Regions from separate parts of the Cellulosilyticum sp. I15G10I2 genome, predicted to be linked through region 1. Evidence: a T-box and tRNA genes for the amino acid it is inferred to sense, from the RefSeq annotation. Region 1 holds a T-box; the other holds one or more tRNA genes.

Region 1 (9,534 bases):
CTGAATAAACTTTGCAACAATATTACCACCTGAAACCAGCTTGCCCTTTTCTGTTCCCTGTATGCCATAGCTAAGAATAATATCGCCGCCTGCTATGATAATAGCATCTTCTACAGGTCCTTTAACTTCTACAGATCCTTCTGCTTTTATAGTATAACCCGATTTCACACTACCGGTGATGCTAACACTCCCTAAAAAGTCTATATTACCTATACCACTGTCTAAATCGCCATTTAGAGTATACACGGTATTAATATAAATATTATGTCCATCATATTCTAGTTTGCCATCCACTGAGGCCAAAAGGGTTAAATTGTCTTCTGATAATTCTGTATTTTTCCCTTTTGGCATTCTGGTGTCTTTTCCCTTTTTCGCTCTAATGCTCTGATCTAATACATTATAGCCATCAACACCCTCTGTCGCTGGTATTTTAGTTGCTAATATTTCTCCTTTTTTTACATTATGAACAACATTGAGGTTTTTAAAATCAACTGTTCCATCTTGATTCTGTTTAGGCCTAAAATTTTTAATACTATCAGCATCAAAAGTTAATGTAAGTACTGCATCTTTTCCGTTTTCAGGCTGCATACCTTTTGCGACAATATATTTATAATCATATTGTCTGCTGAGTACTAGTTTATCGAGAAGTTCTAAATCCAAACCTTTTTTAATACCCTTTCTATCTATCTCACTTCTAATTTGGTCACCAGTTAATTTATTTCCTCCATTTTTAGGTGCTTCAAACCATAATACGGCAAGCATCCTATCTCTGGATATTTCAACCACTACTATTTCATTGACTGGCTTAGCACTATCTATACTATTATCAATACCACTTTGATGTTCTGACATATGACTCACCCCCATTAATCTTATTTAACTGCAGCTACTCAAATGTAATAGATTGCAGTAAATCCTGCACAATCCCTTGTATATACTGAGGTAATTTTTTAAGTGTCTCTTCTTCTAATTCCTCTTGATAAATAGCTTCGCCAATATTAACGTAAACCTTGCCTTTTTGAACACTTTTCTTTTCCTCAAACACCTTATAAGTATCCTGAAGAGCTATTGGAATAATAGGCACCTTCGTTTTAGTTGCCAGCTTAAAACTGCCTTCTTTAAATTCCTTGAGTGCTTTGCCATGAGCCCTTGTTCCCTCTGGGAATATTACGACTGACTGTCCTCCTTTAAGTTCACTAATTCCCATCATAATTGCCTTTAACGACTGCCTTAGGTCTTCTCTATCTATATAAATACAACCTAAAGCATCGAACCATTTTTCAACAAGAGGCATTTTTGCTACTTCTTTTTTACCTATAAATATCAAAGGATCTTCTATCAGACTTACAAGTGTAACAATATCAAAAATACTTTTATGATTTGCCACATAAAGCACTGGGCCCTTTTGGGGCAAATTTTCTTTACCTTTAACCTCTACAGTTATGCCTCCTGCTTTTAGCATATCCTGCGAAAGCTTTTGAACAATCTTATAAATATGGGCTCTGCTTACTTTTTTATCATATTTTAAATTACCATACCTATACTTTTTTCTTTCTCCCATACTGGTGATGTAATTAATGATCATAGTATTTAGAACCTTTATACTGCCAAGCATATAGACCACCCCTTAGTCTTTTTTATAATCTTCTAACATCCTCTCTTTAAGTGCATATAACCCGTCGGATAACACAACTGACATAATTTGAGGATTAATAAGCCTTTTATACTCATCCCAAAGTGTATCAAGCTCCCGTGCGGCATATTCCTTAATTGCCATTACTGACGGCGATTCATATACTTTATTGCCGCTTCTAAATATAGGAACTAAAAGTTCTCTTACTTCATACGTATTAGCCTTAAGCTTCATTTTTTTCCATCTTGCATGGGCATCAAGTAATGTCAGTGGTTTCGCTGCATCAAATACTTCTTCTTCTAAAGCTATAATATCAGTTTGGATCTTTCGTGTAGCTTTATCATAGATCCTAACAACTTTTTTGACACCTGGATTAGTAACTTTTTCTGGATTATCAGAAACTTTTATCTTAGGAATATTTATACCATTTTTACCTATTTCTGCTGATAATTTATAAATCCCGCCAAACGACGGGCAATCTGATGAAGTAATGAGGTTTGTACCTACTCCCCATAAACTTATCTTAGCGCCTTGTCTCTTCAGGTCTGTAATCAGCAGTTCATCCAGATCGCAAGAAGCGCTTATAATAGCCTGTGTATGCCCAGCGTCATCCAACATACGTCTTGCTTTTTTTGATAAATAAGCTAAATCTCCGCTGTCTAGGCGTATACCATACGCTTTTGAATGAATCCCTTGTGCTTTCATTTCATCAAATACTTTGATAGCATTAGGCACTCCTGATTCTAGTGTATCGTACGTATCTACTAACAAAATACATTTATTAGGAAACAGTTTTGCATAGGCTCTAAAAGCATCTATTTCAGCGTCAAAACTCATAACCCAGCTATGGGCATGAGTTCCGGCTATAGGGATATTAAACATTTGTCCAGCAAGTACATTAGAGGTAGCACTACATCCTCCAATAACAGCAGCTCTTGCGCCATAAAGACCAGCATCAGGTCCTTGTGCTCTTCTTAGTCCAAATTCAAGCACCGGATCCCCCTCTGCAGATTTTACTACTCTCGCTGCCTTTGTAGCAATCAGACTTTGATGATTAACTATATTCAGAAGGGCAGTCTCAACAAATTGGGCTTCAAAAATAGGCGCTTTTACTCTTAGGAGAACTTCTCCTGGAAAAACAACTGTACCTTCCTCTACTGCATCAATATCTCCTGTAAACTTAAAATTCTTTAAATACTCTAAGAAATCTTTTTTAAATAAGTTCAAGCTCTCTAAATAGCTAATATCTTCTTCACTAAAAGATAAATTTTCAATATAATCTATTGTTTGGGCAAGTCCTGCACATAGTGCATAGCCATTTTTTGATGGATTTGTTCTATAAAAAAGATCAAATACTACTTCATGATTGTTAACATCATTTTCATAATAGCCTTGCATCATGGTGAGTTGATATAAATCTGTTAATAATGTTAAATTTCTCGTACTCATGCGGCAATCTCCTATCTTTGACTCATACTATGAGTTGTATTATACTGTAGCAATACGCTATATCAGTATTCTATAAATAGTATTATACCATATTTCGTCATTTTTAAGTAAACACTTGAGTAATATGGCTAAATATTTTCAAATATTCAATAAAGGACTTTGGATTTTTAGGAGACGTAATATGTTAAAAAACAAACTACACAGTAGCAACATTATGTTAATTACCCTGATAGCCGTTTTATGTAATATTTTATGGGGAACCCCCTTCCCAGTACTTAAAATCATTTATAAAGATATGGGCATTATAAGCAGCAACTTAGCTGATAATATTACCTTTATTAGTTTAAGATTTCTTCTGGCAGGCCTTTTACTGTTTATATTTGGTTTATTGACTGGTGCCCCTTTATTTAAGATCCGTAAATCTCAAATAAGGCTTATTGTCACTTTAGGTATCTTTAATACTACCTTACAATATTTCTTCTTCAATATAGGAGTTAATAATACTACAGGTATCAAAGCTTCAATCCTTGCACAGATCTCCATATTTTTCTCAATTTTACTTGCTCACTTTATCTATCAAAATGATAAATTAAGCCTAAAAAAAGTATTGGGACTCTTACTAGGTTTTGGTGGTCTTATACTTGTTAATCTAGATAAGAGCAGCGAAGGGCTACTACGTTTTTCTATCCTCGGAGAAGGTTTTATGATATGCTCTGGTCTTGTCAGTGCATTTGCTATGTTGATTGCTAAAAAAATAGGTAAAGACCTGCCTTCTTTAGTATTCACCTGCTGGCAGATGCTTGTTGGGTCTATTTTACTATTTCTAGTTGGTCTTGGGATGGGCGGTAACCCTCTTTCTTTGCACTTCACACCGCTTTCAATTGGCCTACTATTTTATTTAGCACTTGTCTCAAGCGTCGCCTTCTACCTATGGTACGCCATTTTACAGCACCGCAAAATCAGTGAACTGGCCATGTTCAAATTTATCATCCCCGTAACCGGCAGCGTTCTCACTGGCCTCTTCATCCCCGGCGAGACATTGTTGCCCGTTCATTTCATCTCACTCTTACTAGTCTCCGCCGGCATTATAATAGTAAATAGGAAGTAAGTGATAGTATTAAATGTTGGTTGAATTTACTAATCTTCATTTACCCCTTTACAAGTCGTCCATTTAAATTTATAATGTTGTCTATATAAAATTTTATAACTTAAACACAGTGAAAAGGAAAAGTACTATTTTTGATGCGTTTTCAGCGAGTGGGGTTGGTGCAAGCCCATACGATAGAAAATACGAAAAATCCCCTTGGAGTGGCAGACCGAAATCAAGTAGGCTCTGACGGAATCCTACCGTTACTTATTAGGAAAGGTATAACGAGCGGTTTCTCTATAAGAGAGGCAAATCAGGTGGTACCGCGGAAGATATAGTAACTAACTACTCTTTCGTCCTGTTAATGGATGGAGGAGTTTTTTCATGTTTACATTTAATTACAATTTAGGAGGCAAAGTATGTACAAAAAGGTAGATACCAACCTGAACTTTGTGGATAGAGAACTCGATGTCCTGAAGTTTTGGAAGGAACATAATGTATTTGAAGATTCTATAAACGCCCGTACTGACGGACCAACTTTTACTTTTTATGATGGTCCTCCAACAGCAAACGGCAAACCTCATATCGGCCATATTTTAACCCGTGTTATTAAGGACCTTGTGCCACGTTATAAAACAATGAAAGGCTACAAAGTACTTCGTAAAGCTGGCTGGGATACCCACGGGCTTCCTGTAGAGCTTGAAGTTGAAAAACTTCTTGGCATCAGTGGCAAGCCTGAAATTGAAAAATATGGTGTTGAGGACTTTATTACTAAATGTAAAGAAAGTGTATGGAAATATCAAAGTGAATGGGAAAAGATGTCTGACCGTGTAGGCTATTGGGTAGATATGGATGATCCTTATGTAACTTACCATAATAATTATATCGAATCTGTATGGTGGTCTCTTAAACAAATCTGGGACAAGGATCTTATTTATAAAGGTCACAAAATTGTTCCTTACTGCCCTCGTTGCGGGACTTCTCTGTCTTCTCACGAGGTAGCTCAAGGCTACAAGGATATCAAAGATGCCACTGCAGTTGCTAAGTTTAAAGTAAAAGATGAAAACAGCACCTATCTTCTCGCATGGACAACCACCCCTTGGACACTTCCATCAAACGTAGCACTTTGTGTACATCCTGAGCACACTTATGTAAAAGCTGAATTTGATGGTAATAAATACATCCTGGCCGAATCTTTAGTGGCTTCTGTCCTTGGTGAAGGCGCCTGTGTTTTAGAAACATTTCCTGGCAAAGAACTTTGCGGCTTAGAATACGAACCTCTTTTTGACTTTGTAAAACCAGAGAAAAAAGCATGGTTTGTCGTATCTGATACGTATGTAACTCTTACAGATGGTACCGGAATCGTTCATATCGCTCCTGCCTTTGGTGAAGATGATGCAAAAGTAGGGCGTGAAAATGACCTTCCTTTTGTTCAGCTTGTTAACGAACAAGGTTACTTTACACCTGAAGTAGACTTATGGCAAAATATCTTTGTTAAAGATGCAGATAAACATATCCTTAAATGGCTAGGTGAAAATAATAAATTATTTAAATCTGAACCTTATGAACACAGCTATCCTCATTGCTGGAGATGTGATACACCGCTTTTATATTATGCCCGTGATACATGGTTTATCTCTATGACAAAGGTGCGTTCTGCCCTTGTTAAAAATAACAATACTGTTAACTGGCTTCCGCCATCAATTGGTGAGGGACGTTTTGGCAACTTCCTTGAAGGCGTTATCGACTGGGGACTTTCTCGTTCCCGTTATTGGGGTACCCCTCTTCCTATTTGGGAATGTACATGTGGCCATAAACACATGATTGGCAGTATAGAAGAGCTAAAATCAATGAGCTCAGACTGTCCTGATGAAATTGAACTTCATAAACCTTATATTGATGCAGTTCACCTTAACTGTCCAAAATGTCAAAAAGAAATGACAAGAGTTGAAGATGTTATTGACTGTTGGTATGACAGTGGGTCTATGCCTTTTGCACAATGGCACTATCCATTTGAAAACAAAGAGATCTTTGATGATAATTATCCAGCAGACTTTATCTCAGAAGCTGTAGATCAGACCCGTGGCTGGTTCTACACTTTGATGGCTATTTCAACACTAATCTTTGATAAATCGCCTTACAAAAATGTTATTGTTTTAGGACACGTGTGTGATAAAGAAGGTCAAAAAATGAGTAAGCATAAAGGGAATGTAGTAGACCCTTGGAGTGTACTTGATGCACAAGGCGCCGACGCTGTTCGTTGGTATTTCTATTCAGCAAGTTCGCCATGGCTTCCTAGCCGCTTTGGTTCAGAAAATGTAAGCGAATCTCAAAGAAAGTTTATGGGTACATTATGGAATACTTATGCCTTCTATGTGCTTTATGCGAACATTGATGCTTTTGACCCAACACAATATACATTAGATTATGCTTCACTTAATATGATGGATAAATGGGTGCTTTCAAAATTAAATACACTTGTTAAAGATGTGGATGAACATCTTGAAAACTACCGTATTTTTGAAGCTTCTCGTATTATGCAGGACTTTGTAGATGATTTATCTAACTGGTATGTGCGCCGCTCCCGCGAAAGATTCTGGCAAAGTGAAATGCCTCAAGATAAGATTAATGCTTACATGACACTTCACACAGTACTTGTTACACTTGCTAAAATCTCAGCACCATTTGTACCATTTATGTCAGAACAAATCTATCAAAATCTTGTTAGAACTGTAGATACATCAGTGCCTGTCAGTGTTCATCTTTGTGATTTCCCAACATTTAATGAAACAATGATCGATACAGCACTTGAAAATTCTATGGAACAAGTCCTTCAAATCGTTGTACTTGGCCGCAGCTGCCGTAACGAATCTAATATCAAAAATCGTCAGCCTATCGGCACCATGTATGTAGGAGCTTCAGAAGTACTTACTCCGGAATTCATTGAAATTATTGCTGAAGAGTTAAATGTTAAAAACGTGGAGTTTAAAACAGATGCCAGTGAATTTATCACTTATAGCTTTAAACCTCAAATGCGTACTTTAGGACCAAAATATGGTAAGCTCCTAAATGCAATCAGAACAGCCCTTATGGCGCTTGATGGTTCAAAAGCTATGGATGAACTTAATACAAATGGTACATTAAAACTATCCCTTGAAGGTGAAACAATTGAGCTTTCAAAAGAAGATTTACTCATTGACATTGCACAAAAAGGTGGTTTTGTATCCGCAGTTGACAAAGGCTATACAGTCGTTATTGATACAAACCTTTCAGAAGAACTTTTAGAAGAAGGTTTTGTAAGAGAAATCATATCTAAAATACAAACCATGAGAAAAGAAGCTGATTTTGAAGTACAAGATCATATCTTAGTTGCTTATTCTGGCAATGAAAAAATTGCTTCTATTCTAACTAAAAACAATGAACTTGTTGCTCAGGAAGTACTTGCAAACAGTGTATCTGAAGGCACTTTAGATGGGTATACAAAAGAATGGAAAGTAAATGGGGAAACTGTTACGTTTACTGTAAAAAAAGCTTAATAGGCTTACTCATAGAAAGAAGAGGATATTCATAATCTGAATATCCTCTTCTTTCTATTTCAATATTTTTTATACTTATATGTTTTATATGTGGTTCGCGAGTGGGGCGAGAATATTTTTCGTCTCTCCCACCTACCCACCACACTGTCCGAAAACTACTGCATATAGCAGTATATCGGGTATCTTTATAATTGAAGTCCTGATATTAGGTCCGCTTGGCAGGCAGGAGATATTTTTTGTCTTTCCCGCCTTCCCACCGCCATACCCGAGTCAAGTCAAAAAACATCTCCTGCCTACCTCGCTATGCTCTATTATAGATAAGCTTATGAATAAGAAAAAAATATCTATAAGAAACAAATTCAGTTGATTTTATAGGATTTGAAAACCCTACAATTTCAACTGAATCTGAATAAAACATGCTATACTAAGATAGTTGCAGACTGTCTGCAAATTAATTCAAGCCTAAATAATTCAAAATCCAGCAGGGGAGATTTTAGGGTTCGGAAGTTGCCTCTGGAGTATTTCGTGAAGAAAATCTTGGTGGTTTTTTCAAATGGTACTTAGGGAGACTGTTTGAGCGGTCATTATCAAATTTGATAATGCGCGAGTTTCGACCGTTCATTTGAAAAAAGCGCCTAGATTTTTAGAAATACGCAAGCGAGCAACTGGAGAACCCTAAAATTCCCCTGCGTACCTCATATAGATACTTGAATTATAAAATTCTTCACTGTCTTTCTAAAATCTTATTGGATATGGCCGGTAGATATAAGGGCGCTCATCCTACTTTATAGCAATATTTCAGTTAATTCTTTAATATTACTCGCTAAATAAGTAGCTCCTGCGCTTGTAAGTTCCTCATAATCTCCATAACCGTATAAAACCCCAATAGAGTCAATACCCACTTCTTTTGCACCTAGTACATCGTATCTCCTGTCACCTACCATGACTACATTATTTAAGTCAGATATATTATTTTGTTCTAATGCATACTTAATCACTTCATTTTTATTAGAACGTGTACCATCTAGTTCACTGCCACTTATAAAAACAAAGTACTGGCTTATATTAAAATGTTCAAGAATACGCTCAGCAAAAACTGTCGGTTTTGAAGTTGCTACAAGGAGCGTTTTGCCGCTTTCGACTAGTTTATGTAATAAGCTGCTCATGCCACTATAAAGGTTATTTTCAAAAATACCCGTCTCTTTAAAATACTCTCTATACTTTTCTATAGCTTCAAGTGCATTTTGTTCATCAAAATGATAGTAATCCATAAATGAGTCCTTAAGAGGTGGTCCAATAAAAGGGGTTAAACTATCAAGATTCGTAACGTCAATACTAAAATGTCTGAGAGCATATTGAACTGATTTTGTTATACCAAGCTTTGGATCAGTTAAAGTTCCATCTAAGTCAAATAAAATATACTGATATGTTTTTTGCATATTAACTTCCTCTCAAATTATCCTCTTATAATAAATATTTTGCATCAGATGTATGTTTATCATATCATATTTATAGCAATCTATCAAATTTCAGTCTATGAGCGGCTCTACTTGCACCATACCATCTATTAATTCTAAAATCATAGCAGTGGCCGGCCTCCCAAAACGCTTAGGCCCAGCGCCTCCTGGATTAAGATAAAATATAGCTTCTCTTATTTCTTCTTTATAGATATGAGAATGTCCACTTATTACAATGTCTATGTGACCCTTTTCGAATTTTTGCTGACTAGTTTTTAAATCGTGAATCATATAAACTCTCTTTTGATTAACCTCAGTCCATATTTCATTCGGAAACTTCTTAGTCCATTCATCTTTATCATTATTGCCCCT
Region 2 (9,534 bases), on a different contig from region 1:
AATCTCCTTTAATTAGTATTCTATACTGTAGTTTGGTGCTTCTTTTGTAATATGAATATCATGAGGATGACTTTCTTTAAGTCCTGCACTTGTAATTTTAACGAAAGTTGCTTTTTCCTGAAGCTCTTCAATACTTGCTGAACCTGCATAGCCCATACCTGCACGAAGTCCTCCGATAAGCTGAAAAATCGTATCTGATAAATAGCCTCTATAAGCAACACGTCCCTCTACACCTTCTGGAACGAGTTTTTTGGCATCATTTTGGAAATATCTGTCTTTACTTCCTTTTTCCATAGCTGCTATAGAGCCCATACCTCTATAAACCTTATATTTTCTGCCTTGATAAAGCTCAATTTCTCCTGGGCTTTCTTCACATCCAGCAAGCATAGAACCCATCATACAGACACTTGCTCCTACACCAATTGCTTTTACTATATCGCCTGAATATTTAATACCACCATCTGCTATAATAGGCACGCCATAAGGTCTTGCTACCTTTGCACAGTCTTCTACTGCTGTGATCTGTGGTACTCCAACTCCAGCTACAACACGGGTTGTACAAATAGAACCTGGTCCAATCCCTACCTTAACAGCATCTGCCCCCGCATCAATAAGTGCTAGTGTTGCTTCTGCTGTCGCTACATTCCCGGCTATAACTTGAAGCTGCGGATATTTTGCCTTGATACTTCTAACTGTATCCATAACGCCTTGTGAATGGCCATGAGCCGTATCTACTGTAACGACATCGACCTTGGCTGCTACAAGTGCGTCTACGCGTTCTAATACATCTCCAGTAACGCCTACTGCTGCCCCTGCTAAAAGTCTTCCCTGAGAATCTTTTGCTGAGTGAGGATACATAATTGCCTTTTCTATATCTTTAATCGTAATTAATCCCTTTAGATTACCTTCACTATCTACAATAGGCAGTTTTTCAATACGATGATCAGCTAAAATTTGTTTAGCTTGAAGAAGATCAGTTCCTTCTGGTGCTGTAATAAGGTTTTTGCTTGTCATCACTTCTTTAATTTTACGATTATGATTGGTCTCAAAACGAAGATCACGATTTGTTAAAATACCTACTAATTTAGAACCTTCTGTGATAGGGACTCCGGATATCCTGTATTTTGCCATAAGTTCATTAGCTTCATACACAAAATGCTCTGGAGATAAAAAGAATGGGTCTGTTATAACACCATTTTCTGAACGTTTTACTTTGTCTACTTCATCGGCTTGCTCTTTAATAGACATGTTCTTATGGATAATGCCAATACCGCCCTGACGTGCTATTGCAACAGCCATAGTTGCTTCTGTTACTGTATCCATGCCTGCACTCATAAGAGGAATATTAATAGTAATGTTTTTTGTAAGCTTTGTGTTTAAAGTAACGTCCTTTGGTAATATGTTGGAATAATTAGGTACAAGTAAGATATCGTCAAATGTGATACCTTCTTTTAATATCTTTGACATGTGTTAGCCTCCTGGAGATATGTTGATTATTTAGAGTGGCGTAAAACCGAACATTTAAACATAAATATGAGTTTTTGTACACTTTACCATATCTCTTTATATGTTGTCAAGATATCTTACTAATCCTTAAAATAATTGTTTATTTTGTATTTTTCTTAACTCTTTTATATTTAAAACCTGTAAAAAAATATAAGCTATAAAAAACTTATAGCTTATATTTTTTTAAACACCTTATGAGGTGCCTGTTTATGCAGTTCATTTAGAAAAGCTTCATTAGGTGTAATAAGTATTTTATACAGTGTACCGTCTTTTGAGGTGATAATAGCATAAGTATTTGCCCCATTTTTACCATCACTTGCATTAATAACCTTATTCCCTTTTTGGAGCTCTGATTTACGCCTGTCATCATGAATACTCGCCATAATTTCTATAGCTTTCATATTAATAGTAAGCACTCTTTTGCGTTTTGACCGGTTAAAGATTACATCTATATCCAACTCATTATTTGTTAAGATATATTCATACTCCTTATTAAACTTGCTAAATAAGGCTGCTGCTCCAAATAAAACACCTAAAATAAGAATAGGCCCTATCAATTGTCCTCCGAATAAAAATGCTGCGCCAGCAATAATGACTGCTCCTAGTACAATTCCTGTCTGAGCCAAATTATCCATATTTGATTTAGTTTGTTTAACAAGGTATTCCTTAAAAATTTCTGCCATAATACTTTCCTCTCTGCTCCTCTAGATTTTATAATCTCACTTATATTAAAAATACTATAAAACTGTTGTTTTTTCAACATTTATTCGATTTTATTTTATATTTCTAATTCAGTGTTATAATAAAGTAATAAATATATAGCTTGTTTTCATAAACTGATAATAAGCTAGTCTGCTAAAAAATGTATTATTCGTGAGGAGGATATGATTTTGGATTTACTTTTCGCTTTAAAAGCTGCAGTTCTTGGTGTAATCGAAGGTATAACAGAATTTCTGCCTGTATCTTCTACGGGCCATCTTATTATTTTTTCTAATTTACTTAAATTTTATAACAATGCCGATAAAGATTATGTGGATATGTTTAATATGGTCATCCAGCTTGGTGCTATTCTTGCTGTCGTTGTATTGTATCGTGCCAAAATAATAGATACAATACAAAATCTATTTCCTGGCAAAAAAACTGTGCTTGCTAAAAGTGGTATTTATTTTTGGACAATGATTCTTATTTCTTGTATTCCTGCAGGTATAATAGGTATCAAATATAATGACTTCATTAAAGAAAAGTTATTTAATCCGCTTGTAGTAGCCTGTGCCTTATTTATAGGTGGGATATGGATGATTTATGCCGAGAGTAAGCTTCGAATCAATGATAACCGGTCCCTTTCAGATACACCTATCAAACCTTGGCAAGCACTTGTTGTAGGACTATTTCAAGTTTTATCTATTATTCCTGGTATGTCAAGATCAGCTTCTACTATTATAGGGGGCTGGGTAGCTGGCTTCTCAACCGTTGCAGCTGCTGAGTATTCATTTTTTCTTGCTATCCCGGTCATGTTTGGACAAAGCTTACTTAATATACTTGAGATGAGAGCTAAGCTTTCCATAATGGAATGGGCTTCTCTGGCAATTGGATTTGTAGTTTCTTTTATTGTCGCACTGATTGTTATTGATAGCTTCTTAAATTACCTAAAGAAAAAGCCTATGAAAATTTTTGCAGTTTATAGAATGATCTTTGCTTTTATTGTACTGGCGCTTGGGGCCTTTGGACTTTTTATCCCAATATAATCTTTAATAAATGAAGAGTGTCCACAAAGTATTGTGGACACTCTTCATTTATATAATTAATTTTTGTGCGAATAATGGTTGATGTTAAATTACATCATCCCCATACCGCCCATGCCGCCCATACCACCTGCTGGCATAGCTGGTTCATTTGATTTAATATCTGCTACAATACACTCTGTTGTTAAGAATGTAGCTGCTACTGATGTAGCGTTTTGAAGAGCACTTCTTACAACTTTAGTTGGGTCAATAATGCCGCCTTCGATCATATCTACATAGTCTTCTGTAAGTGCATTAAAGCCCATTCCTTTTTGAAGTTCTTTAACTTTATTGATAATAACTGCTGGTTCAAGACCTGCATTAGATACGATTTGACGAAGTGGAGACTCTAGTGCTTTTAAGATGATACGTACTCCTGTTTTTTCGTCTCCTGATTTATCAGCAATAAGTTTTTCAACTTCTTTAATAATATGAATATAGGTGCTTCCACCACCAGCAATAATACCTTCTTCTACTGCTGCACGGGTTGCTGCAAGCGCATCCTCTATACGAAGTTTTCTTTCTTTCATTTCAGTTTCTGTAGCAGCCCCAACTTTGATCACTGCCACACCACCTGCAAGTTTCGCAAGTCTTTCTTGAAGTTTTTCTCTATCGAAATCTGATGTTGTTTCTTCTATTTGACGACGAATTAAAGATACTCTGTTTTTGATATCTTCTTTATCTCCAGCACCATCTATAATAACTGTGTTTTCTTTGTTTACTTTGATGCTTGCTGCACGGCCTAAGTGTTCTACCGTAGCTTCTTTAAGGTCTAGACCTACTTCTTCTGATATTACTGTTCCACCTGTAAGTGTTGCAATATCTTGAAGCATTTCTTTTCTTCTATCTCCAAAGCCTGGTGCTTTAACAGCCACACAGTTAAATGTACCACGTAGTTTATTAACTACTAATGTAGATAAAGCTTCACCTTCTACATCTTCTGCAATAATGAGAAGACGTGCGCCTGTTTGAACAATTTGCTCAAGGACTGGTAAAATTTCTTGAATATTAGTGATTTTTTTATCTGTAATTAAAATATATGGATTTTCCATAACAGCTTCCATTTTCTCTGTATCTGTTACCATATAAGCAGATAAATAACCTCTGTCAAATTGCATACCTTCTACGACATCTAACTCAGTAATCATTGTTTTTGATTCTTCTACAGTGATTACACCATCATTAGATACTTTCTCCATAGCATCAGCAATGAGATTTCCTACTTCATCATCACCTGCTGAAATAGCAGCTACTCTTGCGATATGATTTTTACTGTCTACAGGTTTACTCATGCCTTTAATAGCATCAACTGCTACAAGAGTTGCTGCTTGCATACCACGACGAATAATAATTGGATTTGCACCTGCTGCAACATTTTTAAGCCCTTCTGTGATCATAGCTTGAGCAAGTACTGTCGCTGTTGTTGTACCGTCTCCTGCTACGTCATTTGTTTTTGTTGCAACTTCTTTTACAAGTTGTGCACCGATATTTTCAAATGGATCTTCGAGTTCTATTTCTTTTGCTATAGATACTCCATCATTTGTAATAAGAGGTATACCATATGATTTATCTAATACAACATTACGACCTTTTGGTCCTAAAGTTACTTTTACTGCATCTGCTAATTGATCTACTCCTGATTGAAGTGATTTTCTAGCTTCTATTCCAAAACGAATTTGCTTTGCCATTTTTATATTGCCTCCCTTTAATTATTCTACAATTGCTAAAATATCGCCTTGCTTAACGATAACGTATTCTTCTTTATCTACTGTTACATCTGTACCTGCATATTTAGAGTAAATCACTTTATCTCCAACTTTAACTTGCATTTCTACCTTTTCACCATCTACAATGCCACCAGGTCCTACTGCTACTACAACAGCTTCTTGTGGTTTTTCTTTTGCAGTACCTGTTAAGATAATGCCTGATTTTGTTTTTTCTTCAGCTTCAAGGTGTTTGATAACAACTCGATCTGCTAATGGTTTTAAATTCATTAAGAAAGACCTCCTTTTATATAGTTATAAATAATTTTTGTGGTTTTGTTAGCACTCACTTTGATAGAGTGCTAATCATATTTATAATATTATGGTATAAATTACATTTATGCAAATGTAATTTTTTACGATTTTAATATTTTTTAATCACTTTTGATTAAATTTCTTTTATTTTCTTTTGTTTTTAGCCTTTTTCACTCGTTTTTATTTTATTATTTAAAAAGATTATTTTCTCTTCCATAAAAAAATAAATACTGCTGTGCATAGCCTGCTAAGTCTCCAAAGTACTCTTTTGCAAAGCTTTGTATTTCAGATAAATTTACATCTTTGCCTTTAAAGTATATCCCTTCTATTACTCTTTTAATCCATACATCTGTAGGAAAAACCTCTGTTTTTGAATAAGCGAATAATAATATACAATCTGCAATCTTAGGGCCTACACCTTTTACTTGCATAAGTTTTTCTTTAGCTTCTTCTGCTGAGAGAAGATAAAGGTCATTTAAAATAAGTTCTCCATTTAAGACTTTTTGGCAAGCATCTAAAATATAGGGTGCTCTAAAACCAACCTTACATGCTCTTAAATCTTCTTCTTTTGCATGAGATAGCTGTTCAGGTGTAGGAAAGGTATAATAAGCTTTACCATATTCATCATATTCATCGATAGGTAAGCCAAATTGCTGTGCTATATTTCTTATGCATTGTTTAATGTGCGGAATGGCTTTATTTTGAGACAAGATAAAAGATATAAGCATCTCCCAAGGGTCTTGTTTAAGAATTCTTATCCCACTGCCAAACGCTATAGCTTGTGACATATAGTCATCCTTTTGAGAAAGCTTTTGTACAATATCTTTATAGTCTGTAGTAATGTCTAAATATCTACTCCATATTTCTTCTAGTTCACCAAGATTAGTATTGTGCACAAGTACGCTGTTACTGTCTTCCTGCTGGATTATTTTGATAATCTTATTTTTTGCATTTAATAAATAACTACTGTCTGATATTTTTTCAAATCGAAATACTTGTCCGCTTTCCAAGATCTGCCTTATGTCAAAATAGTCTACATTCTCCAGCATTACAACATTTTTCATGTTTACACGCCCTTTTCACTTGACTTCTTTGATATTATTTTTATTATACCTACTCCCTGCTTTATTTGATAGCCTTAAAAGTTATAATGTGAAAATTTTTATATTTTATACTCTTAATATGTTATAATATATAGAGAAACAACCTATAAACCTGAGTTTATTCATTACTATAATCTTGTTTCTCTGAATAATTTCACATTAAATAACATCGTTAATAAGTTAAAGTTTAAAATGTGGAATCTATAATATAAAATAAGCAGAAGGGAGTTTTATATGAAAGATACGATTTATACTATTCCTTTAACAGATGCTTTTAAAGCAGAAGATGAATGTCCTTTTTGCTTTATAAAGCGCAAACTAGAGCAAGATACCCTTTCTTTTATACTAGGCTGTGCTTATATGGAAGATGATATTAGAGAAAAAACAGATCATATGGGGTTTTGCAAAGAACATTATAAAAAAATGTATGAGTATGGCAATCGTCTTGGCATGGCACTTATGCTACACACCCACTACGTGCAGCTCCAAAAAGGTTTGAAGAAAAAAATAGCTACTTATGCCCCCTCTCATTCTGGCTTCTTGTCCAAGTTTAAAAAGACAAGATCTTTAGAAGAACCTTCCAATAGTGCTCTTAGTGATTGGATCAAAGATCAAAATAAAAGTTGTTATGTATGTGATTCTATTGATAAAAACTTTAAAAGATATATGGATACCTTTTTTCACCTTCTAACGCATAGCGAAGATTTCAAACAACTCTTTATGAATTGTAAAGGGTTTTGCATTTCTCATTTTGGAGATATATTAACACTTTCTGATATAAAATTTTCAAATAAAGAAAAAGAAGTCTTTTATCCCATTTTATTTAACATGATGGAAGAAAATCTAAAAAGAATAGAAAAGGATATTTCTTGGTTTATAGATAAATATGACTATAAAAATAGTAACGCTGACTGGAAAACATCTAAAGACGCTATCCCTCGCGGTATTCAAAAGCTTGCCGGTATTTATGTACAAGATCCACCTTTTAAAGAAAAATAGACGCTATAATAAAAGTAAGGCATACTAGATTAGTGTGCCTTACTTTATGCTCTGCTATAATATGAGTGAGACTTATCTGCTATAGATAAAACATCTTAATACCAATTAAAATAATAGCTATATCTGCGAATATATGCACTGTCCATGAATTAAGAATGCTATTTGTTTTAGTATCTAAATAATTAAAAATAAGCCCTCCACCGAATAGTCCTATAAGTATAAGAGCCATAATAGGCATACTAAACCAAGTTTTAAATATGGCTACATGATATACTGAAAAAAGCAGCGCAGAAAAAATATAAGCAAACTTTTCATATCCTTTATTATACAGTGATAAAAAGATAAATCCCCTAAAGAAATACTCTTCAAGAAAAGAGTTGCCAAAAATAATATACACTGCAATAAATGGAAAAGTTCTGGCATTAATGCTTGATGTTGCCATTAGCTCACTAGCAATTAAATCTAGGTCTATATAGGCTTTCATAATAACGTATGTTGTAAGTATCACTGCTACCACGCCTATTCCTAACATTACAGCTGTTTTAATCTTCTTTATATCCCCTTTAAGAAAGAGGACTTCTTCTATAGGCACATGTTCTACTAATGTACAGTACGCAATAGGCAATGCACTAAAGAAAACTATTTTAACTGTTGCAGCCACCACGTAATTCATCGTTATATATTGCTGTAAACTATAAACCATACTGCCGCCTATACATGCTACACAAGCTATTAAACATATTCTTATTGTATTTCCCTTCATACTTTTCACCATCTTCTCCTAATAATTTTAAATTCTAAAACAAGCTATACTATTGAGCTTAATAGTATAGCTTGTTTTTATGCTTAATTTTATAGTTTTAGAAACGTTCTTTATAAATGGACCCTCGGGGACTCGAACCCAGGACCGTCCGGTTATGAGCCGGATGCTCTAACCAACTGAGCTAAGGGTCCATATTAAGCCGACGATCGGACTCGAACCGATAACCTGCTGATTACAAGTCAGCTGCTCTGCCAATTGAGCCACGTCGGCGTATTTAGTTTATCATATACTTGATGTGTCTCACTTGGCAGAGTACCTCTGCCTCTCGACCAAAGTACGGTCTTCGCATGAATTGAGCCACGTCGGCGTATTTAGTTTATCATATACTTGATGTGTCTCACTTGGCAGAGTACCTCTGCCTCTCGACCAAAGTACGGTCTTCGCATGAATTGAGCCACGTCGGCATATTTAGTTTTATATACATATTAACTTTAAAGCAATAAAAAACGTGCGCAAAAGGATTCGAACCCTCGGCCTTCTGATCCGTAGTCAGACGCTCTATCCAGCTGAGCTATGCGCACATAGTATTAACATATATTAAATTTAATATTTATATAAAATTGAAAAAACGTGCGCAAAAGGATTCGAACCCTCGGCCTTCTGATCCGTAGTCAGACGCTCTATCCAGCTGAGCTATGCGCACATTAAAAATATTATGCTTTTAAAAAGCAAAAAAAATATGCCCGAGACCGGAATCGAACCGGTACGGGAGGTAAGTCCCGCAGGATTTTAAGTCCTGTGCGTCTGCCAGTTCCGCCACTCGGGCATATCATGGTCGCTATAGGGCTCGAACCTATGACCCTCTGCTTGTAAGGCAGATGCTCTCCCAGCTGAGCTAAGCGACCATATTTGCAGTGAATAGACCTAATAGTTAAATATTATTTATTCACTAACGACCCAGAAGGGACTCGAACCCTCGACCTCCGCCGTGACAGGGCGGCGTGCTAACCAACTGTACCACTGGGCCAAACATTTTGACTTAATAATTTTAGATGGACCCTCGGGGACTCGAACCCAGGACCGTCCGGTTATGAGCCGGATGCTCTAACCAACTGAGCTAAGGGTCCATATCTAAGCCGACGATCGGACTCGAACCGATAACCTGCTGATTACAAGTCAGCTGCTCTGCCAATTGAGCCACGTCGGCGTATTAAGTTGTCATATACTTGATGTGTCTCACTTGACAGAGTATCTCTGCCTCTCAGACCAAAGTCCGGTCTTCGCATGAATTGAGCCACGTCGGCGTATTAAGTTGTCATATACTTGATGTGTCTCACTTGACAGAGTATCTCTGCCTCTCAGAC

The links. A T-box is a leader RNA that pairs with one kind of tRNA and senses whether it is charged. The one in region 1 lies ahead of ileS (isoleucine--tRNA ligase), so its partner is inferred to be a tRNA-Ile.
Region 2: it encodes a tRNA-Ile, which carries the amino acid that the T-box ahead of ileS (isoleucine--tRNA ligase) is inferred to sense. The anticodon was not compared.

The regions. Positions count from the first base shown of each region.
Region 1 is NZ_FMMP01000009.1:141,603-151,136, forward strand. It holds gene BN3326_RS09290 (FapA family protein) at 1-852, opposite strand, end outside; gene BN3326_RS09295 (lysophospholipid acyltransferase family protein) at 887-1,615, opposite strand; gene BN3326_RS09300 (nicotinate phosphoribosyltransferase) at 1,628-3,082, opposite strand; gene BN3326_RS09305 (DMT family transporter) at 3,264-4,190, shown strand; T-box leader at 4,291-4,533, shown strand; gene ileS (isoleucine--tRNA ligase) at 4,589-7,705, shown strand; gene BN3326_RS09320 (HAD family hydrolase) at 8,491-9,144, opposite strand; gene BN3326_RS09325 (metallophosphoesterase family protein) at 9,235-9,534, opposite strand, start outside.
Region 2 is NZ_FMMP01000016.1:187,110-196,643, forward strand. It holds gene guaB (IMP dehydrogenase) at 13-1,467, opposite strand; gene BN3326_RS16190 (DUF6106 family protein) at 1,680-2,189, opposite strand; gene BN3326_RS16195 (undecaprenyl-diphosphate phosphatase) at 2,397-3,251, shown strand; gene groL (chaperonin GroEL) at 3,341-4,975, opposite strand; gene BN3326_RS16205 (co-chaperone GroES) at 4,997-5,281, opposite strand; gene BN3326_RS16210 (DNA-3-methyladenine glycosylase family protein) at 5,494-6,369, opposite strand; gene BN3326_RS16215 (DUF6062 family protein) at 6,643-7,407, shown strand; gene BN3326_RS16220 (CPBP family intramembrane glutamic endopeptidase) at 7,487-8,170, opposite strand; tRNA gene BN3326_RS16225 (tRNA-Ile) at 8,288-8,361, opposite strand; tRNA gene BN3326_RS16230 (tRNA-Thr) at 8,368-8,440, opposite strand; tRNA gene BN3326_RS16235 (tRNA-Arg) at 8,678-8,751, opposite strand; tRNA gene BN3326_RS16240 (tRNA-Arg) at 8,800-8,873, opposite strand; tRNA gene BN3326_RS16245 (tRNA-Leu) at 8,911-8,996, opposite strand; tRNA gene BN3326_RS16250 (tRNA-Val) at 9,003-9,075, opposite strand; tRNA gene BN3326_RS16255 (tRNA-Asp) at 9,124-9,197, opposite strand; tRNA gene BN3326_RS16260 (tRNA-Ile) at 9,224-9,297, opposite strand; tRNA gene BN3326_RS16265 (tRNA-Thr) at 9,305-9,377, opposite strand.